Regions from separate parts of the Bradyrhizobium sp. SPXBL-02 genome, predicted to be linked through region 2. Evidence: riboswitches for the same ligand, from Rfam matches in the RefSeq annotation. Region 2 holds a riboswitch; the other holds the start of a gene.

Region 1 (15,051 bases), 190 kb from region 2:
CGTGCGCGGCATGTGGCCGCCGATCAGGAGCTGGAGCCGCATCTTCCAGAACCCGAAATTCGGGAACGAGACGATGGCGCGGCGGCCGATGCGGAGCAGATTCTCCAGCACGACTTTCGGCTGCCGCGTCGCCTGCAGCGTCTGCGACAGGATCACGTAGTCGAAGGCATCGTCGGGATAATTGACGAGATCGGTATCGGCATCACCCTGCACCACCGCGAGCCCCTTGGCGACGCAGCGGTTGACGCCCTCGCGGGACAGTTCGATGCCGCGGCCGTCGATGCCGCGGGTCTCCAGCAGCTGAAGCAGATCGCCGTCGCCGCAGCCGACGTCGAGCACCTTCGAGCCCGGCTTGACCATCTCGGCGACCAGCAGATGATCGGCGCGAAACTGGCCGGACGACGCAGTCGCAGCGCCGTTCAACGGCAGCACTTCCTGGACGGACATCGCTAGCGGTCCTCGAGGCTGAGCCCGCGGGCCTTGCCTGCCGATTGCAGGAAGGCGCGGGAGATGTCGAAAAATTCGGGCACGTCGAGCAGGAAGGCGTCGTGGCCGCGATCGGTCTCGATCTCGGCGAACGACACCCGCGCGCTCGAAGCATTCAGCGCGTGCACCAGCGCGCGCGATTCCGAGGTCGGAAACAGCCAGTCGCTGGTGAAGGAGACCACGCAGAAGCGGGTCTTGATGTCGGCGAAGGCCTTGGCCAGCACGCCGCCGTGATCGGCGGCGATGTCGAAATAGTCCATCGCGCGCGTCAGGTAGAGATAGGAATTGGCGTCGAAGCGCTCGACGAAGGACGAGCCCTGGTAACGCAGATAGGATTCGACCTGGAAGTCGGCGTCAAACGAGAAGGTCGGCAGCTCGCGATCCTGCATGCGCCGACCGAACTTGCGATGCAGCGCCGCGTCCGAGAGATAGGTGATGTGCGCCGCCATCCGCGCCACCGCGAGCCCGCGATGCGGATGGATGCCGCGATCGGCATAGCCGCCGCCGTGCCAGTCGGGGTCGGCCATCACGGCCTGGCGGCCGAGCTCGTGGAAGGCGATGTTCTGCGCCGAGTGCCGCGTCGCGCAGGCAATCGCCAGCGCGGAGTACACGCGCTCAGGATAGGCCGCGGTCCATTGCAGCACCTGCATGCCGCCCATCGAGCCGCCGACGACCGCAAACAGCGTGTCGATGCCGAGTCGATCGATCAGCATCGCCTGCGCGCGCACCATGTCGGGGATGGTGATGACGGGGAAATCCAGGCCCCAGACCTTGTCTGTGGCGGGATTGATCGACGCCGGCCCGGTCGAGCCCATGCAGCCGCCGATCACGTTGGAGCAGATGATGAAGTAGTGCTTGGGATCGAGGGGGCGGCCGGGGCCGACCAGCGTCTCCCACCAGCCCGGCTTGCCCGTGACGGGATGGACATTGGCGACATGCTGGTCGCCGGTCAGCGCATGGCAGATCAGCACGGCATTGGAGCGATCGGCGTTGAGCTCGCCATAGGTCTGGTAGGCGATCTGGAACGGGGTGAGATCGACGCCGCAATCGAGCCGCAGCGGCTGCTCGGTGCCGAAATGCGCAATCAGCGAGCTTGGATGGTCCACCTCATGCGACCGCTCGTCGGCGCTGATCGCAGGACTCGGTATCGACTTGACGCTACCCATCTCGGACATCGACCTCGTTTGCGACTGGCTGCTCGACCGCGCCGCTGACATCAGGCCATGAAAAACCCGGCCTGAACGATAGGTTCGGCCGGGATCGGAAGCGTCCCCGGCCTGTTTAGCGAGTTTTTTAACGTGGCTGCAAGCCGGCCGGCTCAAATGACCACGGAACGGGCAAAAGCTACCGTCTTGGGCGGTTTTCGTCAAGTCGCGGCCCGGATCGGCCCAATTCGCCTCAGTCGCGTCGCCCGCAAAGCACGTCATTTCTCTTTGCTTTCGCCGCCACGACTGCCTAATCAGGACATCCCCCATCGGAACGATCGACGACCAGACATGTCCCAACGCCCGCCCGCGCCACCATCGCTGCAGGAACTGCGCAAGGAGATCGACGCGATCGACGAGGGCATGCATCGCCTCCTCATGCAGCGCGGCGACATCATCGACCGGCTGATCCAGGTGAAGCAGACCCAGGAGGTCGGCTCGGCGTTTCGGCCTGCGCGGGAGGCTTCCATGATGCGCGAGATCGTGCAGCGTCATCGCGGCATCCTGCCGCTCGACACGGTCGAGAGCATCTGGCGCGTCATCATCTCGACCTTCACCTATGTGCAGGCGCCGTTCTCCGTGCATGCCGACATCTCGGTGAGCGAACCGGCGATGCGCGATTCCGTGCGCTTCCATTTCGGCTTCACCGTGCCTTACGTGGCGCATTTCAGCGCGCAGGCCGCGGTCGAGGCGGTGGCGAAATCCAAGGGCGACCTGGCGCTGGTCTCGGCGACCTCGAGCCGCACGCCGTGGTGGCTGGAGCTGGAAGCCGACGGCGCGCCCAAGATCATCGCACGGATGCCCTTCGTCGAGCGTGCCGACCATCCGGCCTCGCTGCCGGTGTTCGCGATCTCGCGCGTCGCCGACAGCGCCCTGGTGACAGAGGTCGAGACCTTCAGCGTGCGCGTCTCGGGATGGAACGCCGAGGTCGCCCGCGCGCTGTCGCCGCTCGCCGAGATCGTTGCGGTGCCCGATACCGCCTTCGACGGCGCGGCGCTGCTGGTCTCGGTCACCAGCGCGACCAGCATCGACAAAATCAGGGCTGCCCTGATCGAGGCGGGGGCCTCGGTTCGCTCTGTGGCCCTCGTCGGCAGCCACGCAACGCGCTATACGGTGCCCCCGACCGGGCCGAAATCGTAAATCGCGAGCCGCCCAGCCTATCCGGAGTCCAAGATGTCCCGCCCCGTGCCGAATCCCGGCATTCTCGATATTGCGCCCTACACGCCCGGCAAGAGCCCGGTGCCGGAGTCGGGCCGCAAGGTGTTCAAGCTCTCCGCCAACGAGACGCCGTTCGGGCCCTCGCCCAAGGCGATCGAGGCGTTCAAGCGCGTGGCGGACCATCTGGAAGACTATCCGGAAGGCACCTCGCGCGTGCTGCGCGAGGCGATCGGCCGCTCGTTCGGGCTCGACCCCAACCGCATCATCTGCGGCGCCGGCTCGGACGAGATCCTCAATCTGCTCGCGCACACCTATCTCAGCCAAGGCGACGAGGCGATCTCCACCACGCACGGCTTCCTGGTCTACCCGATCGCGACCATGGCGGTCGGCGCCAGGAACGTCATCGCCAAGGAGACCAACCTCACCGCCGACGTCGACACCATCCTGAAGGCGGTGACGCCGAAGACGAAGCTGGTTTGGCTCGCCAACCCCAACAACCCGACCGGCACCTATCTGCCGTTCGACGAGGTCAAGCGGCTGCGTGCCGGCCTGCCCTCGCACGTGCTGCTGGTGCTGGATGCCGCCTATTGCGATTACGTCTCGCGCAACGACTATGAGATGGGGATCGAGCTCGTCGCCACCACCGAGAACACCGTGGTGACGCACACCTTCTCCAAGATCCATGGCCTGGCTGCACTGCGCATCGGCTGGATGTTCGGGCCCGAGCACATCATCGACGCGGTCAACCGCATCCGCGGTCCCTTCAACGTGTCGACGCCGGCGATGTATGCCGCGGTCGCCGCGATCGAGGACACCGCGCATCAGGCGATGTCGAAGCAGTTCACCGAGACCTGGCGCAACTGGCTCACCGAGGAGATCGGCAAGCTCGGGCTGAAGGTGACGCCGAGCGTCGCCAATTTCGTGCTGATCCATTTCCCGACGGACAAGGGCAAGACCGCTGACGACGCCGACGCCTTCCTGACCAAGCGTGGACTCGTGCTGCGCGGCCTGAAAAACTACGGCCTGCCGCATGCGCTGCGCATGACGATCGGCACCGAGGAGGCCAACCGCCTCGTGGTCGACGGCTTGCGCGACTTCATGGGCGGCAAATGAGCGCGCAGGCGCACTTCCAGCGCGTTGCGCTGATCGGCTTCGGCCTGATCGGCGGCTCGATCGCGCGCGCTGCGAAGCTCCAGGGGCTGGCCGGTGAAATCGTCACCACCGCACGCTCCGAGAAGACGCGCGCACGCGTCGCCGAGCTCGGCATCGTGGATCAGGTCGTGGCGACCAATGCTGAGGCCGTGAAGGACGCCGATCTCGTCATCCTCTGCATTCCCGTCGGCGCCTGCGGACCCGTGGCGCAGGAGATCGCTGCCCATCTCAAGCCGGGGGCGATCGTCTCCGACGTTGGCTCGGTCAAGGGCGCGGTGGTCAGGGACATGGCCCCGCATCTGCCGAGCGGCATTCATTTCGTCCCGGCGCATCCGGTGGCGGGCACCGAGCATTCCGGCCCGGATTCCGGCTTTGCCGAGCTCTTCATCAACCGCTGGTGCATCCTGACCCCGCCCGACGGCACCGATGCGGCGGCGACTGACCACCTGCGCGCGTTCTGGGCGGCGATGGGCGCCAAGGTCGAGGTGATGACGCCCGATCATCATGACCTCGTGCTCGCCATCACCAGCCATCTGCCGCATCTGATCGCCTACACCATCGTCGGCACCGCCGACGAGCTGGCGCAGGTGACGGAATCCGAGGTGATCAAATTCTCCGCCGGTGGTTTTCGCGACTTCACCCGTATCGCGGCCTCCGACCCGACGATGTGGCGCGACGTCTTCCTCGCCAACAAGGAGGCCGTGCTGGAAATGCTCGGCACCTTCACCGAGGATCTGGCAAAGCTCACCCGCGCGATCCGTCGCGGCGATGGGGAGGCGCTGTTCGACCACTTCACCCGCACCCGCGCCATCCGCCGCGGCATCGTCGAGATCGGCCAGGATTCAGCCGCGCCCGATTTCGGCCGGCCGCATGCGGCGCTGAAGAAGCCGTAGCGTCACCCCCGTCATTCCGGGGCGCCCCGAAGGGGCGAGCCCGGAATCCATTGGGCCGCAGCGCACGCTGTGAAATGGATTCCGGGTTCGATGCTACGCATCGCCCCGGAATGACGAGAGAGTCTTCAATACAGCGGCGGGATCTGGCCGACCTTGACCGGGCCGAGCAACACGGCGCCGTCGACGAATTTCAGCGGGAAGCTCCGCGCCTTCTTGCCTTCCAGCGTGCTCTCGGTGCCGATCGAATTGATGCCGGCGGCAACGCCGGCATTGGCGTTCTGCTTGATCACCTTGCCGAGGCCGGGCACGGCGCGGTCGAGTGCGCCGAACAGATTGTTGAGGTCCTGCGACTTCACGCCGGGCGCGAGGCGGTCGAGCGTTGCCTGCGGCACGCCCTCCTCCAGCATCTTCTCGATGCCGAGCGCCGGGATCACGCGCTCGAGGCCGGTCACCGTCATCTGCAATTCGCCGTCGAGCCGGCCATTGGGCGACAGGCCGAGCGTGCCGGCCGCGACCGCGATCATCTCGCCCTGCTGGATGCGCGACTGCACGATCTCGATATGACCGCCGGCGGCCTGGATCTCGCGGAAGCGCTGCGGCCAGGGCTTTGGCGTGAGGTCGGAGAGGCCGGTGATCTTGGCGCGAGTGTCCGCCTCGAACGGCTCGGCGAGCAGCGGATGCACGCCCTGGATGCTGCCCTGCGCGACATGGAGCACGGTCTCGATTACAGGATGATCCGATGGTGATCCGTCGGCGAGACGGCCATGCAGTTCGACCTGCTTGGCGCGCGCAAGCGGCACCTGCACGCTGCCATCGAGACGGTTGAGGCTGGGCTCGTCGAACACGATGGAAGCGCGATCCGGCACCGCCGGCAGGCCCGCCACGCTGGCGCGGCCCTTGCTCCAATTCACCGTGAAAGTGTTTTGCGTGACGCCGTCGATCAGCGTCGCGGGCGCGGAGAATTCGGCGATGATGCGCTTGGGGTCGTAGACCTGGGCCACGACCAGGATGTTGTCGAGCTTGGCCGTGAACGGCGTCTTGCTCGCATTCTGCGAGACCAGGGCGACGCTGGCGCCGGAGCACTGGACCTCGAAGCGGAACGGGAAGCCGGCGATCGAGCGTTTGGCACAATCGTAGATGCGGCCGGCCTTCGCCTCCTGCGCCCGCCAGGCGTCGGCGACGATTTCGGCCTGCGACGCCGCATAGAACCAGAAGCAGCTCCAGCCGACGGCAAGGATCAGGACGAGAACGGGGGCGATGAAAAGGCCCCAGCGGGAGCGGCGGCCTGTGGCAACGGGCATATTGGACATGCGGCGACCCTTTGACGCCAGATTCAGGCAAATGTAAGCGGGGCCGGCCTGCGACGAAAGGCGCAGAAATCGCTTCGCTTGACCGCAGGGTTCTGGTAGCCGTGCCCGAAATGTCGGAAATCACCCTCCCCTCCATCACCACAGCCACGGGCGACCTCTGGGTGTTCGGCTACGGCTCGCTGATGTGGCGGCCGGGCTTTGACTTCGAGGAACGCGTCCCGGCGCGGCTGGTCGGCGAGCACCGCGCGCTCTGCGTCTACTCGTTCGTGCATCGCGGCACGCCGGAGAAGCCGGGCCTGGTGCTCGGGCTCGACCGCGGCGGCGCCTGCCGCGGCATCGCCTTCCGCGTCGCCGAGAAGAACCGTGCCGAGGTGGTCGCATATTTGCGCGCACGCGAGCAGGTCACCTCGGTCTATCGCGAGGTGATGCGCTCGGTGTGGCTGGAGAACGATGCGCGCCAGCGCGTCTCCGCACTCGCCTACGTCGTCGACCGCGGCCATGTGCAATATGCCGGCCGCCTCTCGCTCGCCGAGCAGCACCGCCACGTCGTCCAGGGCCACGGCCAGTCCGGCGCCAACCGCGATTACGTCACCGCAACGGTGAAGGCGATCGAGGCCGAAGGCTTTCGCGACACCCAGCTGCATCAGCTTGCATTGATGCTGCATGGTGATGCGCACTCGCTGCACGCGACGGATCGGCACGAAGATCGCGAAAGCCGCTAGCCGGTCGGCGCGTAGCTCGGCGCCGAGCCGATCAACCGCTCCTGCTCTTTCCGCCCTGCTTCGACGAGGCGACCGGTCGCGTCCTCGACCGCCGCTTGCACGCGCGCGAGAAACTCGTCCTTCGACAGACCCGGCGGCAACGGCTCGAGAAACTCCACCACCAGCGTGCCGGGATAGCGCATGAAAGTGCGGCGCGGCCAGAACAGGCCGGAATTGAGCGCGACCGGCAGGCACGGCACGCCGCAGGAGGAATAGATCTGTGCAAAGCCGGTCTTGTAGTCGGGCGGCGCGCCCGGCGCGCGGCGCGTGCCTTCCGGAAAGATCACGAGCTGCTTTCCGCTGCGCACCGCCTCGCGCGCGCGGCGCGTCATGTCCAGAAGCGCCTTCACGCCGGCATTGCGGTCGATCCCGATCATCCCGGTCTTGACCAGGAACTGGCCGAACACCGGGATCTGCATCAGCTGGCGCTTGAGGATGAAGATCGGCCGGTTGAAGAAACCCGGCAGCACGAAGGTCTCCCAGAACGACTGATGCTTGGCCACGATCAGCAGCGGTCCTGTCGGGATCTTCTCCACCCCGCGGAATTCCACCTTGATGTTGCAGACCAGGCGCATCAGGACCAGCGTCGCCTTGGCCCACCATTCCGCCACCGTGAGCATGGCGCGCGGCGGCAATGCAAAGGTCGGCAGCGCAACGATCGCGAGAAGGACCAGCACGGCATAGAACAGTACGTTGAACACGAGCGAGCGCAGGAAAATCAGAAACATCGATGGTCCGATCAATTGGCCTGTGCGGTGGCGGGCCGCTTCGGTTGCTGACCTGCAGGCTGCTCCGACATCTCGGGCCAAAGGTCAATCCCGAAATCCTCCAGCCGCACCCTGAGCTCGGCCGCAACGTACTTGACGTATTCGGACAAGAGCAGCCGCAGCGTCGAGCCCGAGGTCCACCACGGCTCCTCGCGCCATTTTTCGCCGACCACCGCGAACGGGATCAGCGTCGTCCGTGGCATCGCATGCGAGAATTCCACCAGCGCGCGCGGCATGTGATAGTTCGAGGTGACCACGATCAGAGATGTAAATCGGCGCCCCTCGGCCCAGCGCCGCGCCTCCGCCGCGTTGCCGCGGGTCGACAGCGCGGTGCGGTCGAGATCGACGCAGCAGGTCATGAAGGACTGGTTCTCCGGCAAGGTCCGGGAGATGTCGCTCGCCGTCGAGGTCGGATGCACGCCGGAGATCAGGAGCCGCCTGCCGTAGCCGGCAGCCAGCAGCTCCATCGCATCCGATACCCGCGAGGAGCCGCCGGTCAGCACCACGATGCCGTCCGCCTTGCGGTCCGGCACCGTCTCGGCGCCGCGCAATTGCGACAGGAATGCAACGAACCCCGCCGCCGCGCCGACGAAGGCGAGCGCGATCGTCGACACGATTGTCGCGCGCAGCCAGCCGCGCGGCAGTTTCGGCGATCGATCGTCGGTCGGCGAGGTCATGCGATGTCGGTGATCCCTTCCCGATGTGATTTTATGACGTTTTGAGGCGAAGTGGAGTCCGGTTATCAAGCCTAGTCGACGTCATTCAACGTCGCGAACAGCGTCTGGCGCGAGGCGACCGCGGTGATGCCGCCGATCAGCACGGCCTGGACCGCGAGCACGATGTAGCCGGACGGGCGCAGCGAGAAGGTGCCGAGCAGCGCGGCGAACTGGTCGCCGACGGGCGTCCCGGAAAACCAGCCTGCGATGGACTCGGAGAAGCCGAACATCAGCATGGCGGCACCGCCGCCGATCACGCCGCCCTCCAGGCCCAGCCTGAGGAAATGACGCAGGAAGTGGTTGGCGATGTAGCGGTCGCCGGCGCCGACGAAATGCAGGACCTCGACGATCGGACGGTTCGCCGCCATGGCGCCGCGCGTCGCGAACGACACCGAGATGATGGTTGCGACGATGACGAGCGCGAGGATGCCGAGGCCGGCCAGCACCGTGGCGTTCGTCATCAGGCGCATGCGCTCGATCCAGGCGCGGTGATCGTCGACACTGGCGCCCGGCGCGACCTGCGCGACGCGCGCGCGCAAGGCGCCGAGATCGAGCGGCGTACCCGGCTGCACGCGCGCGATGATCACGCGCGGTACCGGCAGATCGTCCATCGACAGGCCGGTGCCGAGCCAGGGCTCGAGCAGCTTGCCGCTCTCCTCCCTGGTGAACGGCTTGACCTCGACGATGCCGGCCTGCGCGCGCATCGCCTCCGCCACGGCTGCGGTGTCGCGCTCGAGGTCACGGCCGGCCTGCGGACGAATCTGGATCGTGATTTCGCTCGCGACATCCGACTGCCATTCGGCGGCGGAGGCACTCACCAGCAGCACCGTGCCGGTGGCTATCGAGGCGAGGAACGTCATGATGGCGACCACCGCAACCAGCGCTCTGCCGTGGATCGAGGCGCGCGGCACGATCGGCGACATGTTGCGCGCCTTGGCCGGAAGCTGCGGACGCTCCTGTCCGAGATCGACCAGCACGCCGCGCTCGTCCAGCCTACTCATAGACGTGCAGCCGTCCCTGGTGCAGCACCAGCCGCCGTGCTTCGTACTGGTCCATCAGCCCAATGTCGTGGGTGGCGATGATGACGGCGGTGCCTGATTTGTTGAGCTCGATGAAGAGTCGCAGCAGGCGGCGACCGAGCGTCGGATCGACGCTGCCGGTCGGCTCGTCCGCGAGCAGCAGCTGCGGCCGCGAAATCACGGCGCGCGCGATCGCCGCGCGCTGCTTCTCGCCGCCCGACAGGATCGGCGGCAGCGCGTCCATGCGATCGCCGAGGCCGACCCAGCGCAACAGGTCGATCACCTCCTTGCGGTAGCTCGACTCGCTGCGGCCCATGACGCGGAACGGCAGCGCGACGTTCTCATAAGTCGTCATGTGATCGAGCAGGCGGAAATCCTGGAGCACGATGCCGATGCGCTTGCGCAAATCCGCGATCTCGTCCTTGCCGAGCTGCGAGATGTCATGACCGAACAGATTGACGAGGCCCCGCGTCGGTCGATGCGACAGGAACAACAGGCGCAGCAGCGACGTCTTGCCGGCGCCGGACGGTCCGGTGAGAAACTGGAAGGAATGCGCGGGAATCTGGAAGCTGAGGTCGCGCAGAATCTCCGGCCCCAGACCGTAACGCAATCCGACATTTTCGAACCGAACCAAGCTCAGCTCCGTTCGAGAGGGGGCGCGGGTCGCATTGCGGCGCTCCGCCATACGCGATCAACGGGTTTTGCCGCCGTTATGGTTTCCGGTTCGTTAACGGTCGCCCTGTAGCATAAGGGGCGCCCGATTCTCCGCGACCATGGCATCGTCAAGACCTTCGTTCATGCATCAAGGCTCGTCCATGCATATCGTCTGCCCCCATTGTATGACATCCTACGCCATCAAGCTCGCGAGCCTTGGGGCGAACGGGCGGGCGGTCCGCTGCTCCCGTTGCAAGGAGACCTGGATCGCCCATGCCGAGGACGCCATCGAGGAGGCATCCGTTCCGGCCATGGCCGCGGCCAGCCGAGCTGACGACCAGTCCGACCTCGCCGAACAATGGAACTCCTATGCCAATGACGACGGCGCCACTGATGCACCCGTCGTAGATAGCCCCTCGATCGCCAGCGACTGGCCGGACGAGCACGCCCGCGAAACCGAGGACGAGTGGTCAGCAGCGGCCCGGCAGGCCGAAGAGGAGGTCGCCGGCGCGCAGCACCAGTCCTGGTTCCGCGGCCTGTTCCCCCGTCGCGGCGCGCGGGTGAGCCGTCCGGTCGCCCCCGCGGCTCCGCGCAAATCCTATCTTGGCCTGCCCACCGCCTGTGCCGCGATGGGCGCGCTGGTGCTGGCACTGGTGATCTGGCGGGGCGACGTGGTGCGGTTGCTGCCCCAGACGGCGGCGTTCTACCAGATGGTCGGGCTCGAGGTGAACCTGCGGGGCCTCGCCTTCAAGGACGTCAAGCTCTCCAGCGAGACCGTGGACGGTAAGCAGGTGCTGGTGATCGAAGGCGTGATCGTTGGCGAGGGCAAGAAGCCGCTCGACATTCCGCGGTTGCGCTTTGCCGTGCGCGACGCCCAAGGCGCGGAGATCTATGCCTGGAACGCGGTGCTGGAGCAGACCGTGCTGCGGCCCGGCGAGCGCGCCTTCTTCCGCTCACGCCTGGCCTCGCCGCCGCCGGAGGGCCGCAACATCGACGTTCGTTTCTTCAACCGGCGCGACATTGCCGGCGGCAGCGTATAATCGCCCCCGCAAGGGCGTTTGTCCCAAGGTTGGTCTCATGCCGAAAATCCTGATCGCCGACGACGAGGATTCGATGCGCACGCTGGTGGCGCGCGCCATCGCCATGGACGGCCATGAGACCGTCACCGCTCAGGACGGCGCCGAGGCACTGGAGATCCTGACCCGCGAGGATGGCGCCTTCGACCTGTTGCTCACCGACATCCAGATGCCGGTGATGGACGGCATCGCGCTGGCGCTCTCCGCCGCGCGCGATTTCCCTGACCTGACCATTTTGCTGATGACCGGCTTTGCCGACCAGCGCGAGCGCGCCTCGAACCTGAACGCGCTGGTGCATGACGTCGTGACCAAACCGTTCTCGGTCGCGGATATCCGCACGGCGGTTGCCGATGCGCTGGCCGCGAAGAAAGGTTAGCGTCCGAACGACAGCCGCCTTCGCCGTTGAAGGACTGGCGCGCAAGGCATCTACTTCGTCATTGCGAGGAGCCCTCGCGACGCAGCAATCCAGAATGCCTCGGCGGAAAAACTCTGGATTGCTTCGCTTCGCTCGCAATGACGAGGACGTAGCGGGCTATCTTCTCAAAACTCCTTCAGCAGCCGCTCGAGATAGTCGAGCTCGATCTGCGGCCGCGAGGGATCGCCGAGACGACGGCGGAGCTCTTCGAGAATCCGGCGGACACGCTGCGTGTCGATCTCGCCGGGAATCTTGACCGTATAATCGTCGCCATATTCGCGCCCATGAAGCGGCCGACCGAGCGGATCGGTCTGGTTGCCGCCGCTCTGCTGACGACCGGCGCGCTGGCCGGGGCCGTCGCCCTGGCCGTCGCCATCGCCCTGCTGCATCGCCTCGGCCATCTTCTGCGCACCCTTGCGCATCGCGTCGAGTGCCTTGCCTTGCGAGTCCACAGCGCCGTCGGCATTGCCCTCGCCGAGCTTTGATCCGGCATCGCCCATGGCACCGTCGGCCGCATCCAGGCTGCCGTCGTCATCGCCCTGGTCGCCGTCCTGATCGCCGTTCTGGCCAGGCTGGCCCTGATCACCTTGCTGACCCTTCTGGCCCTTCTGTGCCTGCTGGCCTTTCTGCCCCTTCTGGGTGAGGCCGCGCTTGGCAAGCTCGTCCTGCAGCTTCTTCAGCCGATCGCGCAGCCCTTGCTGGTCCTGCTGCAGCTCCGACATGGACTGATCGCCCTGCTGCTGCTTGCCGCGCGAGCGGTCGCGCCGGGAATCCTGGCCCTGCTTGAACGTCTTGTCGCGCAATTGCTGCTGCTTGCGGATCATGTCGCCGAGCTCATTGAGCGCCTGCTCCATGTCGCTCTCGCCGGACTGCCCCGGCTGCGCCATCTGGAGGCCTTCCAGCATCTGCTGGAGCTGGTCGAGCAACTGCTTGGCGGCATCCTTGTCGCCGGAGCGCGACAGGCGCTCCATCCGGTCGATCATATTCTGCAGATCCTGCTGACGCAGGACCTTGGTGTTCGGATCGAGCGGCCGCGCCAGCTGCTGCGGGTCATTGTTGTTGCGGAACTGCTCGGCGAGCTGGCGCATGAAATCGTTCAGCGCCTGACGCAGATCCTGCGTGAGCTTCTTGATCTCCTCGTCGCTCGCGCCGCGCTCCAGCGCCTGCTTCAGCGCGTCCTGGGCCGCGCGCAACGCCTTCTCGACGTCGGAGATCTTGCCGTCCTCGATCGTCACCGCAAGCGCCCACAGGCTCGCCACAACCTCGCGCAGGGCATCATCGGTACGCGCGGCCTCGAGCTGTCGGGCCACGCTGTGCAGGCCGAGATATTGTCCGGGCTCCGGCGTGAACATCTCGGGCGCGATCATCAGCCCGTCGAGCGCGGCATATACGTCGGAATTCTTGTTGGCATCGAGCGCGAGGATGCGGCGCTGCTCGATCAATGCACGGGCCAGCGGCTTGGTGAAGAGCCGTTCGGGCAGGCGCATGTTGAACGGTTCGCTAACAGCCTCGTTGCCGGCCTCGTCCTTGGCCGTGAGAGTGAGCGTAACCTCGGCGCCGGCATAGGGATCCTCGCTGAGATCCTTCACGGATTGCCCGACGCCGTTGCGGGTGCGCGCATTCGGCAGCGCGAGCGGGAATTGCGGCGGCTGGAACAGCGGCCGCGGCGCCGTCCTGCTGTCGCCGTCGCCGGCAGCGGCCTTCGCACCATCCTTGGTACCATCCTTGGCACCGTCTTTGCCGCCGTCCCGGGCGTCGGTCGACCGCGTGGCGAATTTCGCCTCGGCGCCGGTGACGCCGTAATCGTCCTCGATCTTGTAGGAGAGCTGGAGCGCGCCGCGCGCCTGGCGCTCGGGGTCCTTGGCGAGCGCGATCGTCGGCGGACGGTCCGGCGTGGCAGCGAAGGCCCATTGCGGCTGGCCGGAGGGCGCCCGGACATGGGCGGTGCCGTCGCCGGAAATGGCGAAATGCTTTTCGTTGGTCCCCTTGGGGCTGGCTTCAGTCGGGGCGACCTCCTTGAGGCCGCCGGAAACGACGACATCCAGGTTGCCGCCGGAGGAGCGCACGATCAGGGTCGAGCCGGCGGGAACGGCGAGCGGGCCGCCGGCGGGCAATGCCGCAGCTTCCTTGTTGGCGGCCGACAGGATGACCGGCGGCTTGCCGGTGTAGAGCGGCGGCGTGACCCAGGCATCGACGCGAACATTGGCCGGCGCCAGCACCCCGTTCCAGTCGAAGGCGGCGCCAAGGCGCATCGCACGCTCGTCACCCGCGGCAAAGAAGGTCGCAACCAGCATCACCATGACGAGGGCACGCAGCGCCCAGGGGTCGTGAAGCGCGAGTCGCGGGTGCGGTACACCGGCGCGGATGCGCTTGATGGAGGCGAGCGTCCGCTCGCGCTGCGCCTGCCACAGCGCCAGCGCGACCGGGTCCTGCGAGGTCAGCGTGTCCGTGAGCGCGGTGGCCGGGCGGTGACGGATGCCGGAGCCACGGTCGAGCCGGGCGAGCGCTTCCTCGCGGCGCGGCCAACGGAAGCGAATCAGCGGGAACAGGGCGGCCGCCGCGATCGCGGCGAAGAGGGCGAGGCCGACGGCCCTGGCCATGAACGGCAGCGCCAGCCAGAGGCCGGCCCAGGACACCACCAGGAACAGGCCGACGACGGTCAGAAGGCGCGCCGCATTGGGCCAGGCACGCTCCCATGCGATGGCATAAGTTGCCCGATCAAGGGCCTGCGCCAGCTTCAGCCGCGACAGCGCATCACTGCCGCGGGTCGGGTCTGACGGCTCGGGGGTGAGGCCGTTCAATCAACTCTCCAGGTTGCCCGGTAGAGAAGAGCCTATCACAACGGCAGCACTGAGGCATCCGTTCCTGTACGGGAGCGCCTCCTTTTCCCGCATAACACGAGGACGTGACTGGCCGGGTGCAACCCCGTAATTTCCGCGCGCCAATCTCGAGGGAAATAAGGGAAACGCCATGGACAAGAAGATGCACGACAAGGGCCTGGAAGTCCGCAAAGCGGTGCTGGGCGAGGCCTATGTCAACAATGCCCTGAAGAACGTCGACGATTTCAACCGCCCGTTCCAGGAGATGCTCAACGAATATTGCTGGGGCACGGTGTGGGGCCGCGAGGAGCTGCCGCGCAAGACCCGCAGCATGCTCAACATCGCCATGATCGCCATCCTCAACCGCCAGCACGAGTTTCGCGCACATCTCAAGGGCGCGCTGACCAACGGCGTCACCCGCGAGGAGATCCGCGAGATCCTGATGCAGGTCGCGATCTATGGCGGCATGCCCGCCGCGGTCGACAGCTTCCGCATTGCGCGCGAGGTGTTCGCGGAGATCGACGCCAAGGCGTGAGACAGGCTGACCGCTCTGAATCGTATTGCTCCGTCATTGCGAGCGAAGCGAAGCAATCCAGACATCCTCCGCGGAAACATTCCTG
Region 2 (15,051 bases):
GCCATCGCCATCGCGTCGGTGCCGTGGTGCCACGGCCGCAGGAAGGTCTCGCCGCCGAAGGGATCGCCGCCGGGCCAGCAGAACGAATGCCAATAGCAGACCGCAAAGCGCAAGTGATCCTCGAGCCGGCGGCCATGCACGAGGCGGCCCTTGTCGTACCAGCGGAAGGCGGGCGCGCCTTCGGCCTCCTTGCCGGCGAAGGCGACGGGTGCACTTGCATCGAAGAATTTGGCTGGCGCGTTCACTTAAGAAGACTCCTTCAATGCGGGATAAAGCGCGCGCCATCGCCGATAGGCCTCGTCATAGGCCGCAGCGACGGACGGGCGGGGTGTGAAGCTCGCGAGCCGCCGCGGACGCGTGCAGACGTCCGCGGGGTTCTCGCCTGTCGCGGCAAGCCGGCCGAGCCGCGCAGCGCCGAGTGCGGCGCCGACCTCGCCTTCCTCGACGCGATGGACGGGCAGACCGAGCACGTCGGCGCAGATCTGCGCCCACAGCGGCGAGCGCGAGCCGCCGCCGACGAGATCGACCTCGGCGATCGGCCCGCTGGCTGCGCTCAGCGCCGCCAGATTGTCGCGCGCGGCAAAGGCGACGCCTTCGAGCACGGCCTGCACGATCTCCGAGCGCCCGGTCGCGCCGCGCAGGCCGACGAAGGCGCCGCTGGCGGCGGCATCGTTGTGCGGCGTGCGCTCGCCGTCGAGATAAGGCAGGAACTGGACCGGGCCTGGTGCATCGACGCGCTCGCCGAGCGGCGCGAGGAGCGCTGCGGCCGGCGTCTCCATCACGCCGGCAAGCCAGGCAAGCGAAGCCGCGGCCGACAGCATCACGCCCATCTGGTGCCAGAGGCCGGGCAGCGCGTGGCAGAAGGCATGCACGGCCGAAGCCGGCGCGGGGGCGAAGCGATCGGTGACGCGGAACAGCACGCCCGACGTTCCCAGCGACAGGAAGGCATCGCCAGGTGCGATGGCGCCGAGCCCGATCGCGCTGGCCGCATTGTCGCCGGCGCCGCCCGCGACCACGACATTTTTCGCCATGCCCCAGCGCTGCGCGTATTCCGGCGCGAGCACCGCACTCACGGCACTGCCCTCGACGAGACGCGGCATGTGGTGCAGATCGAGCCCGGTGGCGTGCAGCAGCAGCGCGGACCAGCGGCGCAGACCGACGTCGAGCCACAGCGTGCCGGCCGCGTCCGACATGTCCTCGACCATCTCGCCGGTGAGGCGATAGCGGACATAGGCCTTCGGCAGCAGCACCTTTGCCACGCGGTCGAAGATCTTCGGCTCGTGCCTTGCCACCCAGAGCAGCTTCGGCGCGGTGAAGCCGGGCATCGCGAGATTGCCGGCGATGGCGTGCAACGAGGGACAGCGCCGCTCCAGCGCTGCGCATTCGGCCTGCGAGCGGCCGTCGTTCCAGAGGATGGCCGGACGCAGCGGGCGGCCGTCCTCGCCAAGCAGCGTCGCGCCGTGCATCTGACCCGACAGCCCGATGCCGCGGACCTGCGCGACCTCGCGCGGATGGCGCGCGGCGAGATCGTCGACGGCACCGACGGCCGCATCGACCCAGGCATCGGGATCCTGCTCGGACCACAGCGGCGCGGGGTGCGACAGCGCAAGCTCGCGCGCCGCCGTCGCGGTCACCGCGCCGGCTTCGCTCACGAGCACCGCTTTCACACCGGACGTGCCGATGTCGATCCCGAGATACAAATCGTCCTCCCTTTCGCCTGCCGCGGGAGAGCGATCTTGCGTCGCTTTTCCCCCTGGCCGCCTATTGCCAAATCCACCTGCCGCTAGGGCAGATTGTCCCGCATCACGATGTCGATCCGGATCTTCTCCTGTTCGCTCAAGATCGGCTCGCCGCGGGCGAGCGCGAGCAGCACGCGGACGGCCGCGCGCGCTTCATGTCCTGGGTTCTGCGAGATCGCGGCATCCATCACGCCCTGCAGCAGCAACCGGCGCGTCAGCGCCGTGACGTCGTGCCCGACGAACACCACCTGCTTGTCGCGCCCGGCCGCGCCAGAGGCCTTCTCGTTCTGCGCCTTGTCGTTCAGCGCTTTGGCGACGCCCTGCGTGCCGGCGCCTACGTTGTAGAGGCCGACGATGTCGGCGTGCTTGCCGAGCAGCCGCGCCAGCAGCTGCTCCGAACGGTCGTCCTCGTCGCGCCCTTCCAGCACCGGCAGCACGCTGAGATCGGGGAATTCGCTCGCCATCACCTGGTTGAAGCCGAAGATGCGCTCAGCATGGTCGCGCAGGCCCTGCGAGCCCGCGACGATCGCGACCTTGCCGGACCTCTGGCCGACCAGCCGCCCGACCAGTGCGCCGGCGGTGCGGCCCGCAGCGATGTTGTCGATGCCGACATAATGGTGGCGGCGCGAGGACGGCACGTCCGAGACCAGCGTCACGACCTTGGCGCCGGCATCGACGAGATCGTTGATGGCGGCGCGGACGCTCGGATGGTCCAGCGCCACCACGGCGACTCCGTCATAGTCGCCCGCCAGCGCCTCGAGCGAGGCTGCGAGCGCAGCGGGCTCGAACACGTCGGCTGCGATCATCTCGACATTGAGCCGGCGGGCCGACAGCCACGCCGCCATCTCGCCGAGATATGCCTCGATCTGCTGCATGAACGGGTTCGGCCCCGACGGCATCACGAAGGCGAAGCGGCGGGCGCGGCCGCGCGCGAGCTCGGCGGCGGCCACATGCGGCTGGAACGAATTGCGCGCGATGGCGTCCTTGACCCGCCGGACCGTGTCCGGGCGGACCCCCGGCCTGTTGTGCAGGACGCGGTCGACCGTGGCGAGGCTGACACCGGCCTCGCGGGCGATGTCCTTCAGCGTCAGCGCAGTCGGGGTGAGGGTCTCGGCCATGGCTGAAGGCTAGCAGAGGTGTTTTGAGGTACGCAACTCATTTGATGAGGGGATCGGTCTTTTTGCGTCCCGGTCCAGGAACGACGTCCCGCCCCCGAGCGCGTGCTCGACAAGATCGCTCGTGAGCTACCGGTGCGCCGGCGCCGACAGCTCGAGCGTCAGGAACAGGCTGTTGGGATCCTCGACATAACCCTCGAACGGGCGGCAGGCGACGAAACCGTGCGCCAGGTAGAGCGCGTGCGCCGGCTTGAAATAGTCCCACGAGCCGGTCTCGAGGCTGAGCCGCGTCATGCCGCGTGCGCGGGCCTCGGCAATGATGTGGCGCAGCATCTGGCCGCCATAGCCGCGCCGCCGCGTGGTCTGCAGCGTGTGCATCGACTTGACCTCGCCATGGCCGGCGGAGAGCACCTTCAGCGCGCCGGTGACGACCAGCGTCTCGCCGTCCCAGCCGGTCCAGAACGCAACCTCGGGCGCACGCAGGCCCGCAAGATCAAGCGCATGGTCGCTGCCCCGCGCCGTCTGCGCCCGCGCTGTCGTGACGTGGTGATCGAGCAGCGCGACGACGCGCGGATCATAGGTGTCGCCGGTGCGTATCTGCATCGTGCTCGTCTCCACGCTTTGTCCTCACATCTTGCCGTAGGAAGCGCCGCGCCTGACGATGATGACGTAGCGCGCGTCCTGCCTGGTTTCGTTCTCGAAGATCACGGCGCGCATCACGTCGAAATCGAGACAATCGCCCTCGCGCAGCCGCACCGCCTTGGCATCGATATGCACGGCGATCGCGCCCTCCAGCATCAGGAGTTGCTGCGTGAAGGCGTTGCGGCCCCACGGGCTGTAGGAGACGCGCGCGCCGGCCGGCAGGTCGACGACGATGATCTCGATGCCGCTGGCCGCATCCGGCGGCGAGGCGTGACGCCGGCGATAGCCGCTGTCGGGATCGCGCCAGAGCGGCTGGTCCGCAAGCCGCACCAGGCGCTCCGGCGGCTTCTCCGTGAGCGCGACGACATCGCTGAGCGTAACATCGAGCGCCGCGCAGAGCTTGTTCAGCAGCGCCGCCGTCGCACTGCTCTGCGCCCGCTCCACCCGCCCAATCATGGCCCGGCTGACGCCGGAGCGGGCCGCAAGCTCGTTCAACGTCATGCCCGCCTGTGTCCGCAGCGTCTTCAGGCGCCGACCGATGGCGCGGTCGAGTTTTTGTTGGTCCATGATCCCTGATCCGAACATTGCCCGACATGAGGACCGACCCGTCACGGCGAAGCGAACCTTAAGCCGGGCGAGGCGCACCTGCCGGCAACGACAGACCAATATATTGGAATCTTTGCGCGGCGGGTGAGCGGCCTACGGTCGCTTATTGGATAGGGAATGGAAGCTTGGAGCGGGCGAAGGGAATCGAACCCTCGTATGCAGCTTGGGAAGCTGCCGTTCTACCATTGAACTACGCCCGCGAGAGTGCGCTCCGCGCCCCTCCTGATTAGCCGAGACGGCGCCTGCCGCCAAGCGGTTTGGCGCGACCGGCGGGGCGCTTGTTAACGTCCTGATAAGATTCCAGGTGCGCCGGATTGTGGCGGTGTTATGATCGCTGCTCCGGGGAGAAACGTGCACTGAGTGGGGCGTGTGCATGGTGGGGCAGGCTTACGCGATATTCGACACGGCCATCGGCCGTTGCGGCATCATCTGGAGCGGCACCGGCGTGATCGCCGTGCAATTGCCGGAGGCGCGGGAGATCGACACCCGCCGCCGGATTTTTCAGGTCCATCCCGAGGCGCGGGAGCAGCGCCCGTCCGAGAACGCCGAGCTTGCGATCGAGGGCATCAAGGGCCTGCTGCAAGGTCACGATCCCGATTTTTCCGAGGTCAGCCTGGACGCCGGCGACGTGCCCGGCTTCAACCGGCGCGTCTACGAGTACGCCTGCAGCATCCCGCGGGGGGAGACGCGCACCTATCACGAGGTGGCCCGGGCGCTCGGTGCCTCCGGCGCAGCCTATTCGGTGGCGCAGGCGATTGCGAAGAATCCCTTCATGCTGATCGTGCCCTGCCACCGGGTGCTGGAGGCCGGCAATTACACCGACCGGCTCTCGCCCTATGGCGGCGTGATCTCCAAGCGGCGGCTGCTGGCGCTGGAGGGCGCTCATCCCATCGCCAGCAAGACCTTGTTCGAAGTGCTGCTGCCCGTTGCCCCGCCGAGACCCTCCACCTAGATAAGGCGGCATGCACGCCACTACGCTGCTGACGACGCCCTCGATCACGGTTTCCGAGTTTCGCTGCGATGCGGGACCGGACGATACGCCGTTTGCGGAATGCCGCACCGGCCATTCCATCGCCTATGTGCGCTCCGGCAGCTTCGGCTGTCATTGCCGCGCCGGCTTCTTCGAGCTGGTGGCGGGCTCGATGCTGATCGGCGCCCCCGGAGAAGAATATACCTGCACGCATGAGCACGTCTTCGGCGACGTCTGCCTCGGCTTCTTCTTCAGCGCGGATCTCGTCGACGCCCTCGGTGGGCGGCGCGAGATCTGGCAGATCGGCGCAACGCCGCCGCTGCCCGAGCTGATGGTGCTGGGCGAGCTGGCTCAGACGGCAGCAGATGGCAACAGCGATCTCGGCCTCGACGAGATCGGCCAGATCCTGGCCGGCCGTTTTGTCGACGCCGTCTCGGGCAAGGCGCGCAAGCCGGCCACCCCCACCGCACGCGATCGGCGCCGCGCGGTGGAGGCCGCGCTGTGGATCGACGACAACTCGCATGCCGAGCTCGACCTCGAGCAGGCAGCTAAGCAGGCGGGCCTCAGCCCGTTCCATTTCCTGCGGCTGTTCTCGGCCGTGCTCGGCGTCACCCCGCATCAATATCTGGTACGCTCGCGGCTGCGCCACGCCGCGCGCAGGCTTACTGAGGACGACATCGCCGTCACCGACATCGCCTACGACGTCGGCTTCGGCGATCTCTCCAATTTCGTCCGCACCTTCCATCGCGCCGCCGGAATGTCGCCGACCAAGTTCCGCCAGGCCTCGAAGGGGGAGCGCAAGATTCTCCAAGAGCAGCTTGCCCTCAACTGACTAGGGTCGTCTCCGGCGCGTGCCCTTCGCGGCACGCTTTTTCGCAATGGAGACGAACATGTACGACCACATCGGATTGCGCGTTGCCGACCTCGACGCCGCCACGCGCTTCTACACCGCGGTGCTGGCGCCACTCGGCTTCGTCCTGTGCTCGAGCGGCGACGGTTATGCCGGCTTCGGGCCGAAGGACGAGCCGGCGCTGTGGCTGCACCTGAACAGGGGCCGCAAGGCCGACGGCGTCCACATCGCCTTCCGCGCCGGGGATCATGATGCGGTCAAGGCGTTTCACAGCGAGGGCCTCCGAAGCGGCGGCCGCGACAATGGCGGCGCGGGGCCGCGCCGGGATTACAGCCCGACCTATTACGCGGCGTTCCTGATCGACCCCGACGGCAACAATGTCGAGGCGGTTTGCGGGTGAGCGTTAGCTACAAACGAGATCTCGTAGGGTGGGCAAAGCGTAGCGTGCCCACCAACTCCTCGCGACAACGCCGATGAATGGTGGGCACGGCGCGCGAAGAGCGCGCCTTTGCCCACCCTACGAATTCAACCTGATAGGAGAGTTCATGGCCTCCATCCACAACGACATCTCCCTCCCCGCCTCCGCGCGCGACGTCTGGGACGCGGTGCGCGATTTCGGCGCGCTGCATCGGCGGCTGGTGCCGGGCTTCGTCACGGCGTGCACGCTCGACGGCGATACGCGCATCGTCACCTTCGCCAACGGCTCGGTGGCGCGCGAAGTGCTGGTCGATTGCGACGATGCGCGGCGGCGCCTCGTCTATGGCATCAACAACGAGCGGCTGAAGCATTACAGCGCCTCGGTGCAGGTCATTGCCGAGGGCGAGACGAGCTGTCGCCTCGTCTGGATCATCGACATGCTGCCGAACGAGCTCGCGCCTTACGTTCAGGGGCAGACCAAGGAGGCGGTGACCGCCATGCACAAAGCGTTTCCGTCCGCGGCGGCCTGATCCTTCACTGTGAGTTTTCTCACAGAAGCGCATCCTCGCCGGCCGTAACCATGCCCGCGTGCGTCCGGTCGGCTCTGCTCTCCCGGCGGCGCCACGCACGCGAGGAGCATGCCATGAGAGGTGCGGACAAGGTGATCTGTCAGGCAGCCGCGGTGCTGCTGCTGTTTTCGATCTCGAGCGTGCCGGCAAGGGCGCAGTTCCTCGGCGGCGGAGGTGCCGGCGGCGAAGACATGATGACGCAGATGGCGCCGATGCTGGAGATGATGAAGGCGAAGATGGGCAAGCGCCGCTTCGCCATGCTGATGCAGACCATGGGCCCGATGATGAGCCGCATGATGGAGAACGGCGGCGGCGGGCTCGGCGGCATGATAGGCGGCGGCAGTTTCGGCGGCGGATTCGGTGCACCGAACTATGGCTACACGCCGATGGGCGGCGGCGCGATGCCGGTCGGGATCGGCGGCATGGGCGGCGGCGAGATGATGGCGATGATCCCGCAATTGATGCGGCTCGCCAATACCGGCGGCGGCGGCCATCGCCGCCACAAACGCCGCTAGTCACCAATCGAAAGCGCCGGCGTGATCGCGGGCTTCGTCTCGCGCGGTCCCCAGCGTGTCAGCACGACGCTGGAGCACGACAGCAGGCCGAGCACGACCATCGAGCTTGCGGCGAGCCAGAAGAAGCTCTGCGCGCTGGCGCCGTGCGTCGACAGCCACCAGCCGATTCCTGCGATGTAGATCAGCCGCGCCGTCTGCGCCAGCACCGGCCCGATCACCTTGGCCGCGCCTTGCGAGGAGAAATACATCGTCGTTGCAAGGCCGAAGAAAGCGTAGAACGGCCCGACCGTCGAGAGATATTGGTGGCTCGCCGCGCGCACGGCCGCGCTGTCGGTGAACATGTTGACCCAGAGATCGGGAAAGATCGCAACGAGGCACGCCGGCGCGCCGACCGCCACGAAAGCGGCAACACTGGCGGTCCAGGCGATGCGCCGGGCCCGCGCGATGCGGCCTGCGCCGATCGCCATCCCGACCATCGGCACGCAGGCAATGCCGAACGAGAACGCGATCGAGGTCAGCAGGAATTCGAGCCGCGCGCCGACGCCGTAGCCGGCGAGGATCGCGGTGCCGAACTGCGCCAGCATGTGGGTGAAGATCGAGATCGTCAGCACTGATTGCAGCGGCGAGAAGCAGGCGATGGCGCCGACCTTCAGGATGTCGAAGAACATCGCCCATTGGATGCGCAGGCCGCGCAGCTTCAACGTGATCCGCGCGCGGCCGGAGAACAGGTACCAACTCATGATGCCGATATTCATGGTGTAGGCGATCAGCGCGCCGGCGGCGACGCCGCGCATGCCGAGCTGCGGCACCGGCCCGAGCCCGAGGCCGAGCGTGCCGCCGAGCACGATCTGCCAGGCCGCGGAGTTGAGGATCAGGAACGACGGCAGCTTCATGTTGCCGGTGCCGCGCAGGATCCCCGCCATGGTGTTGAGCAGCCAGGGCAGCACGGCGCCGCCGAAGAACACCTGCGTGTAGGCGATCGCATGCGTCAGCACATCGCCGCGGCCGCCGAGCATCTCGAGCAGTTTTGGCCCGAAGACCAGCATGCCCAGCATGAAGACGAGGCCGAAGCCGATGCCGATCAGCATCGCGTGCACGGCGAGGATACCGGCGCGCTCGCGGTTGCCGGCACCGAGCGCACGCGCGATGGCCGACGCCACCGCGCCGCCCATGGCGCCGCCGGACATCGTCATGGTCAGAATGATCGTCGGAAACACCAGCGCCATCGCCGCCAGCGCCTCGACGCCGAGCCGGCCGACATAGGAGGTCTCGGCGATCACGACACAGATGCCGGCCGACAGGCCGATCACGTTCGGCCAGGCGAGCGAGAGCAGCGTGCGCAGGATCGGCCCGTCGGTCAGCGCGCTTCTGATCGGCGGCGGAGGCGGCGGCAGCGGGCGCTCTTGCTCATCGACCGGGATTTCGGCGATGTCGGACATGTCCTCTCCCGGGCGCAGCCGCCGTTTGCGGCGCGGCAAATTACTTGGTGTGCCAAATGACTTCGTTCGCGCGAAAGGCGCGGCTGAGGCTTGTTAGCACGGCGAGCCCCGATTCCGCCTGCGCCTGATGCAGGCGTGCCCTGCGGCAGCGCATTTCAAGCGGTGGAATTACGGCACTTCTCCTCTTCTCCCTCTCCCCGTTCTTACGGGGCCGCGACGAGCTTCGCTCGCGCTGAGAGGGTTGGGGTGAGGGGCCGCTTCCGCAACAACGGTGACAGCCGGACTCGCGGAGACTCCCCCTCACCCGGAATTTGCTGTCGCAAACTCCGGCCTCTCCCCGCACGCGGGGAGAGGCGAAGCGCGGCGACACTGTCGCTCACTCAATCGTCCAGACCAATGGCGGACGGCCGCCTGCAGCGGCGCGCATCTGCACGCCGATATGCCGGCCGCAGCCTGCAGCGAGACCCTCGAACAATCCTTCCAGCACCTTGGCGCAGGCGCGGTGAGTGTCGGCGACGTCGTCCATCAGCTTCCAGCTTTGCTGCCGGATCTCAAAGGTGCCTTCCGATCGTGTCATCTCGGCTGCATCATCCTGCGTGGCGAGCAGCGCGCTCAGGAAGGATGCGAACTCTCGCGCGCCGCCGCGGGTCATCGCCAGCGCCGCGGCAACCTCGTCGAAATATTGCATGCCGATCAGCTTGCCGGTGAGGTGCAGCAGATAGCCGGCATCCTCGGGGCCGAACAGTTGCACCATCACGGGCGCGGCGGTGCGGACATATTCCATCGCGTAATTGCGATAGGCCTTTTCCAACCGCGGTCTTGGCCAGCTCGCGATCGGCAATGCCGGCGCCGTCTTCGCATCGAACAGCGGCGCTTCCAGGTGCCGCGCGAACACCAGGCGCTGGTCGAGCTCGAGCGGATGGTCGTAGAGATGATAATAGCCTTCGAGCCCATCCTGGCCGTCGACGCTCTGCTTGGTGCAGACGAAGCCGAGCCTGAGATCGCCGAGCGCAACGCCGTTGTTGGCGTGCCAGCCGCGCAGCATTGCGCGGGAGACTTCGCCCGGCACGCCGCAGATCGCGGTGCCCTTCCAGATCCAGCGCGGCGGCGGATAGCGGATCCAGGCCTTGCTGTCGCTCTCATACATGTATTCGACATGCACGCCGCCGATCCAGTTGGAGAGATAGTGATATTGCGCAGCCGCGACCGCCGGCGGCAGATGGTCGATCCCGAGCTTTTTGAGCCCCGGCAGGAAGCGCTCCTGCTGCTGGCGACGGAACACGCGGAAGACGAACTCGGCGGCATCCGCCGTGCCGCGGCGCGTGACGACGGTGAGGATGAGGCCGGTGAAATAGGCGTGGTAGAGATCTGCGACTGCGCGCCAGCGCTTCCATTGCGCTTCCTGCGCGAGGTCTGGTGCGGCGGTCATGTTCGCTCCCCGATCATGGTTTTGATCGAGTGTGTCACCGCGGCCAGTGACAGGCAACATGACGCGCGTGCAGGCCTCCCTGCACGGCGTTCCGTCAATTCCGCATCACGAATTTTGCGCCGCCTTGGCCGCCCGTTCGCGCTCGACGCGCTCCGTGACGTCGCGCGCCATCGCCACCGATCCCTGCACGGCACCATCTCTGTCCCGCACCAGCGCGAAGGTCATCTCGATGTAGAGCTTGCGCCCGCTCTTGTGCAGCGCGCGGGTCAGCGTCGGCCTGCCCGCAAGCTTCATGGTGCCGCTGGCGAGCGCGGCGTCGAAGGCTTTCCAGTGCGCGGCGCGCAGATGTTCGGGAATGATCAGATCGAGATTCTGGCCGAGCGCTTCGTCGGCGGAGAAGCCGAACAGCGCGGTCGATGCGCGATTCCAGCGCGTGATCGTGCCGGAGCGATCGGAATAGATCAGCGCGTCCGCGGCGTCGTTGATGATGCTTGCATCGAGTTGGAACTGATCGGTCATGTCGCCACCTCGCATGTAGCTGGTCTTGCGCATCGTGACACACATTCGGTGTCATCGCCCGACTTGATCGGGCGATCCAGTATCCCAGAGGCGTCCGTCATAGAGCGATAGGCCGCGGCGTACTGGATGCCCCGGTCCCGGCTCCGCTAGGCTACGCCGGGCCAGAGGGTGCTCGGCCGGCGAAGCTTCAGCGAAGTCGGCAAGCCGGGGCATGACAGTAGAATGTGCAGCTACACCCGAAAATGCTTCGATAGTTTGAGGCCTTGCGCCTGGTAATTGGAACCGATGCGCTGGCCGTACATGGCGTCGGGGCGGGCCAGCATCTTCTCGTAGACGAGGCGGCCGACGATCTGGCCGTGCTCGAGGATGAACGGCACCTCGCGCGAGCGCACTTCGAGCACCGCGCGGGCGCCCTGCCCGCCCGCGCCGGCATAGCCGAAGCCGGGATCGAAGAAGCCGGCATAGTGCACGCGGAATTCGCCGACCAAGGGATCGAACGGCACCATCTCCGCGGCGTAGTCGGGCGGCACCTGCACCGCTTCCTTGGAGGCGAGGATGTAGAACTCGCCGGGGTCGAGGATCAGGCTGCCGTCGGGGCGCGCCGAGATCGGCTCCCAGAAATCCTCCACCGCGTAGCCGGCGCGGCGGTCGACGTCGACGACGCCGGTGTGGCGCTTGGCGCGGTAGCCGACGAAGCCGCTCGCCTTCTCGCCCGACAGATCGACCGAGACGGCAACGCCGCCGGACAGGTCCGCATCGTCGATGTCGACGAGGCGCTCGCTAGCATGCAGCGCATCGAGCTCGTCGGGATTGAGGATGGCATCGCCGGTGCGAAAGCGCACCTGGCTGAGGCGCGAGCCCTCGCGCACCAAGACCGGAAACGTCTTCGGACTGATCTCGGCATAGAGCGGGCCGTGATAACCGGCGCCGATCATGTCGAAGCGGCGGGTGCCGTCGGCGATCACGCGGGTGAAGACGTCGAGCCGGCCGGTCGAGCTCTTCGGATTGGCGGCAGCGACGATCTCCGGCGGCAGCGCGAGGCTTTCGAGCAGCGGCACGATGTAGACGCAATTGGTCTCGAGCACCGCGCCGTCGGCGAGGCTGAACTCGTGCAGCTTCAACTCGTCGATGCGCTCGGCCACCGTGGCGCCGGGCCCGGGGAGGAAGCTGGCACGGACGCGATAGGCGATGTCGCCAAGACGCAGATCGAGGCTCGCCGGCTGGATCTGGCTCTCGACGAAGTCGTAGGCGGGCAGGATGAGACCTTCTTCCGCCATCGCCGCGATCATGCGGTCGGGCAGGATACCATTGGCGTCGGCGGCGACCGTGAACGTCAACCGGGGGTCCTCATCAGGGGTCAAACGCATCCGGACATGCCGGAAATACAAGTCTTTTACGGCTATCCGATGGACGCCTTGACGGAAAGGGCATTGCGGAATATGAGCATCACTTATCCCGTGGTGATTTGAGCCGGCCGGCTTGCAGCCACGTTAAATAAGTCGCTAAACAGGCCGGGGACCTCTGTGATCCCGGCCCGTGGAGATATCCAGGCCGGTTTTTTTGTGACCGTTTTCGCCTCGACGGTCATGTCGGAGAGGGTCCTATGTCGAAGTCATCTGCCACTTACCGCCCCGAAACCCGCCTGGTCCATTCCGGCACCCTTCGCTCGCAATATGGCGAGACGTCGGAGGCGCTGTTCCTGACGCAAGGCTATGTCTACGCCAGCGCGGAGGAGTGCGAGGCGCGGTTCAAGGGCGAGGATCCCGGCTTCATCTATTCGCGCTATTCCAACCCGACCATTGCGATGTTCGAGCGCCGCATGATCGAGCTCGAAGGCGCCGAGGCCGCGCGCTCGGCGGCAACCGGCATGGCGGCGGTGACGACCGCGATCCTGGCACCGCTCAAGGCCGGCGATCACGTCGTCGCCTCCCGCGCGCTGTTCGGCTCGTGCCTCTACGTCGTCCAGGACCTGTTGCCGCGCTACGGCATCGAGACCACGCTGGTCGACGGTGCCAATCTCGATGAATGGCAGCGCGCGCTCCGGCCCAACACCAAGACGTTCTTCCTGGAGAGCCCGACCAACCCGACGCTGGACGTACTCGACATTCCCTCGATTGCCGAGATCGCGCACAAGGGTGGCGCGCGGCTCGTCGTCGACAACGTGTTTGCGACGCCGATCTGGCAGAGCCCGCTCGCGCTCGGCGCCGACGTCGTCGTCTACTCCGCGACCAAGCACATCGACGGCCAGGGCCGCTGTCTCGGCGGCATCATCCTGTCCTCGGAAGCCTTCATCGCCGAGCACATCCACAATTTCATGCGCCAGACCGGCCCGTCGATCTCGCCGTTCAATGCCTGGGTCCTGCTCAAGGGCCTGGAGACGCTCGGCGTGCGCGTGCGCGCGCAGACCGACACGGCCGCGCGCATCGCCGAGGTGCTGGCGAGCCATCCCAAGATCTCGCGGCTGGTCTATCCCGGCCGCGCCGATCATCCGCAGGCGGCGCTGGTGAAGAAGCAGATGCGCGGCGGCTCGACGCTGGTCGGCTTCGAGGTGAAGGGCGGCAAGGCGGCGGCGTTCCGCGTGCTCAACGAATTGAAGCTTGCCAAGATCTCGAACAATCTCGGCGACGCCAAGAGCCTCGTCACGCATCCGGCGACCACGACGCATCAGCGCCTGAAGCCGGAAGACCGCGCCGCGCTCGGCATCAGCGAGGGTTTCATTCGCTTCTCGGCGGGGCTCGAGCACGCCGATGACCTGATCGAGGATCTCACCGCGGCGCTGGAGAAGGCGTGAGGAAAGCTTCGTAGGGTGGGCAAAGCGAAGCGTGCCCACCATTCTCGACTACAATGACGAGATGGTGGGCACGGCGCTGCGCGCCTTTGCCCACCCTACGGCGATAACCTCTCACATCGGCCGATATGTTCTCACATCCGCCGGCACGTTCACCCCGAGCTTGATCTGGCCGACGGAGCGGATGATGTCGTCGCCGAGCAGCTGGGCGAAGCAGGCATAGCCCCAATCGTTCATGTGCAGGCCATCGGCGATGACGAAGCTCTCGACCGGGATCGACTGGTTCTCGTGCCAGTCGCGCATCACCTCGAAGCGCGGGAAGATGCCGACCTTGCGCAGCTCGGCGACGTTGCCGAGCAGCTTGATCATCTTGCCGGCGCTCTCCTTGCGCTGGTTGACGGCCGGCGAATATTGCGGGTCGACCAGCACGATGTCGGTGCCGCCGGCGGCCTGAATGCGGCTGATGCCGTCCTCGACCAGCTTGGCCGTATCGGCGGGATCGAGGTTGCGCAGCACGGCGTTGGTGCCGACCTGCCAGATCACGAGATCCGGATGCACGTCGATCACCTGCGTCTGCAGGCGCTTCATCATCTCGGGCGCATCCTCGCCGCCGACGCCGGCATTGACGACCGTGATGTCGGCGCTCGGATAGTGACGCCGCAGCTGCGCGGCGAGGCGATTGGGGTAGTTGAACTCCGGCGAGCTCGCGCCGAAGCCCGCGGTCGACGACGAACCGAACGCGACGATGACGACGGGCTGTCCGGCGACGAGCTTGCTCGCGACATGCGGCAGCGAGCCCATCGCCTTGGAGCCGCCCTTCGGCGGCAGGCAAGGCACGCGGCTGAAGATGTCGGCGGCGGACTTCGCGACCTCCTTCACCTTGTCGATGGCGCGCGAGGTGACGCCGCGCGGCTCGGACGACCTCGCGGCGACGGTGGTCTGGGACGGCGCAGCGGGCGCGGGATCAGGTGACTGGGCGGGTGCGGGGGCAGGTTGCGCGGGCGTCTGCGCATGCGAGGCGGGCGTCAGCCATAACAGCGCCGCTGCTGCGGGCACGGCCAGCCATGACGTCAGGCAAAAAGGGCGGAGAGAACTCATTAACGCTAGACCTCAATTTTGCTGCTGGGCCGGCTCCAGGTGAGCAGCGTCAATCACGAACTGTGCCAACGCCCGGCCCAGGCAATCATGGACCTGCTTCGCCAGCTCAGGCCCGCGGGACGGGCTGAACAGGTCGAACTGGCCCTGCTCATTCCACTGCCGCATGATCGCGAAACGATCGAACAGCGGAATGTCGTGCTCCTGCGCAACGACGCGCATATTGTCGAGAAAAGGCTGCGCCGAGATCATGGTCTCGGTGCGCGGGCTGTATTGCAAATTCATCAAGACGACGTCAGCCCCTGCCTTTTGCAGCGCAACAACCCCGTCGGTCACCGCGCCACGAAATTCGTCGGGA

The links. Region 2 has a riboswitch for S-adenosylmethionine ahead of ACNJYD_RS36835 (O-succinylhomoserine sulfhydrylase). Riboswitches for the same ligand answer to the same signal wherever they lie in the genome.
Region 1: it holds a riboswitch for S-adenosylmethionine, as region 2 does, so the genes downstream of both, metX (homoserine O-acetyltransferase MetX) here and ACNJYD_RS36835 (O-succinylhomoserine sulfhydrylase) in region 2, are expected to answer to the same signal.

What each region holds. Positions count from the first base shown of each region.
Region 1 is NZ_CP182474.1:7,721,354-7,736,404, forward strand. It holds gene metW (methionine biosynthesis protein MetW) at 1-447, opposite strand, end outside; gene metX (homoserine O-acetyltransferase MetX) at 450-1,652, opposite strand; SAM riboswitch at 1,747-1,826, opposite strand; gene ACNJYD_RS35870 (chorismate mutase) at 1,983-2,831, shown strand; gene hisC (histidinol-phosphate transaminase) at 2,865-3,962, shown strand; gene ACNJYD_RS35880 (prephenate/arogenate dehydrogenase family protein) at 3,959-4,894, shown strand; gene ACNJYD_RS35885 (DUF2125 domain-containing protein) at 5,020-6,204, opposite strand; gene ACNJYD_RS35890 (gamma-glutamylcyclotransferase) at 6,315-6,926, shown strand; gene ACNJYD_RS35895 (lysophospholipid acyltransferase family protein) at 6,923-7,693, opposite strand; gene ACNJYD_RS35900 (YdcF family protein) at 7,705-8,409, opposite strand; gene ACNJYD_RS35905 (cell division protein FtsX) at 8,481-9,449, opposite strand; gene ftsE (cell division ATP-binding protein FtsE) at 9,442-10,101, opposite strand; gene ACNJYD_RS35915 (MJ0042-type zinc finger domain-containing protein) at 10,283-11,161, shown strand; gene ACNJYD_RS35920 (response regulator) at 11,199-11,573, shown strand; gene ACNJYD_RS35925 (TIGR02302 family protein) at 11,738-14,413, opposite strand; gene ACNJYD_RS35930 (carboxymuconolactone decarboxylase family protein) at 14,583-14,966, shown strand.
Region 2 is NZ_CP182474.1:7,911,705-7,926,755, forward strand. It holds gene xylA (xylose isomerase) at 1-245, opposite strand, end outside; gene xylB (xylulokinase) at 246-1,700, opposite strand; gene ACNJYD_RS36770 (LacI family DNA-binding transcriptional regulator) at 1,784-2,857, opposite strand; gene ACNJYD_RS36775 (GNAT family N-acetyltransferase) at 2,984-3,457, opposite strand; gene ACNJYD_RS36780 (helix-turn-helix domain-containing protein) at 3,482-4,063, opposite strand; tRNA gene ACNJYD_RS36785 (tRNA-Gly) at 4,229-4,302, opposite strand; gene ACNJYD_RS36790 (methylated-DNA--[protein]-cysteine S-methyltransferase) at 4,476-5,054, shown strand; gene ACNJYD_RS36795 (helix-turn-helix transcriptional regulator) at 5,065-5,904, shown strand; gene ACNJYD_RS36800 (VOC family protein) at 5,963-6,322, shown strand; gene ACNJYD_RS36805 (SRPBCC family protein) at 6,468-6,869, shown strand; gene ACNJYD_RS36810 (hypothetical protein) at 6,983-7,423, shown strand; gene ACNJYD_RS36815 (MATE family efflux transporter) at 7,420-8,862, opposite strand; gene ACNJYD_RS36820 (hypothetical protein) at 9,239-10,291, opposite strand; gene ACNJYD_RS36825 (PAS domain-containing protein) at 10,397-10,810, opposite strand; gene ACNJYD_RS36830 (2'-deoxycytidine 5'-triphosphate deaminase) at 11,041-12,177, opposite strand; SAM riboswitch at 12,258-12,337, shown strand; gene ACNJYD_RS36835 (O-succinylhomoserine sulfhydrylase) at 12,414-13,601, shown strand; gene ACNJYD_RS36840 (SGNH/GDSL hydrolase family protein) at 13,713-14,696, opposite strand; gene ACNJYD_RS36845 (SGNH/GDSL hydrolase family protein) at 14,709-15,051, opposite strand, start outside.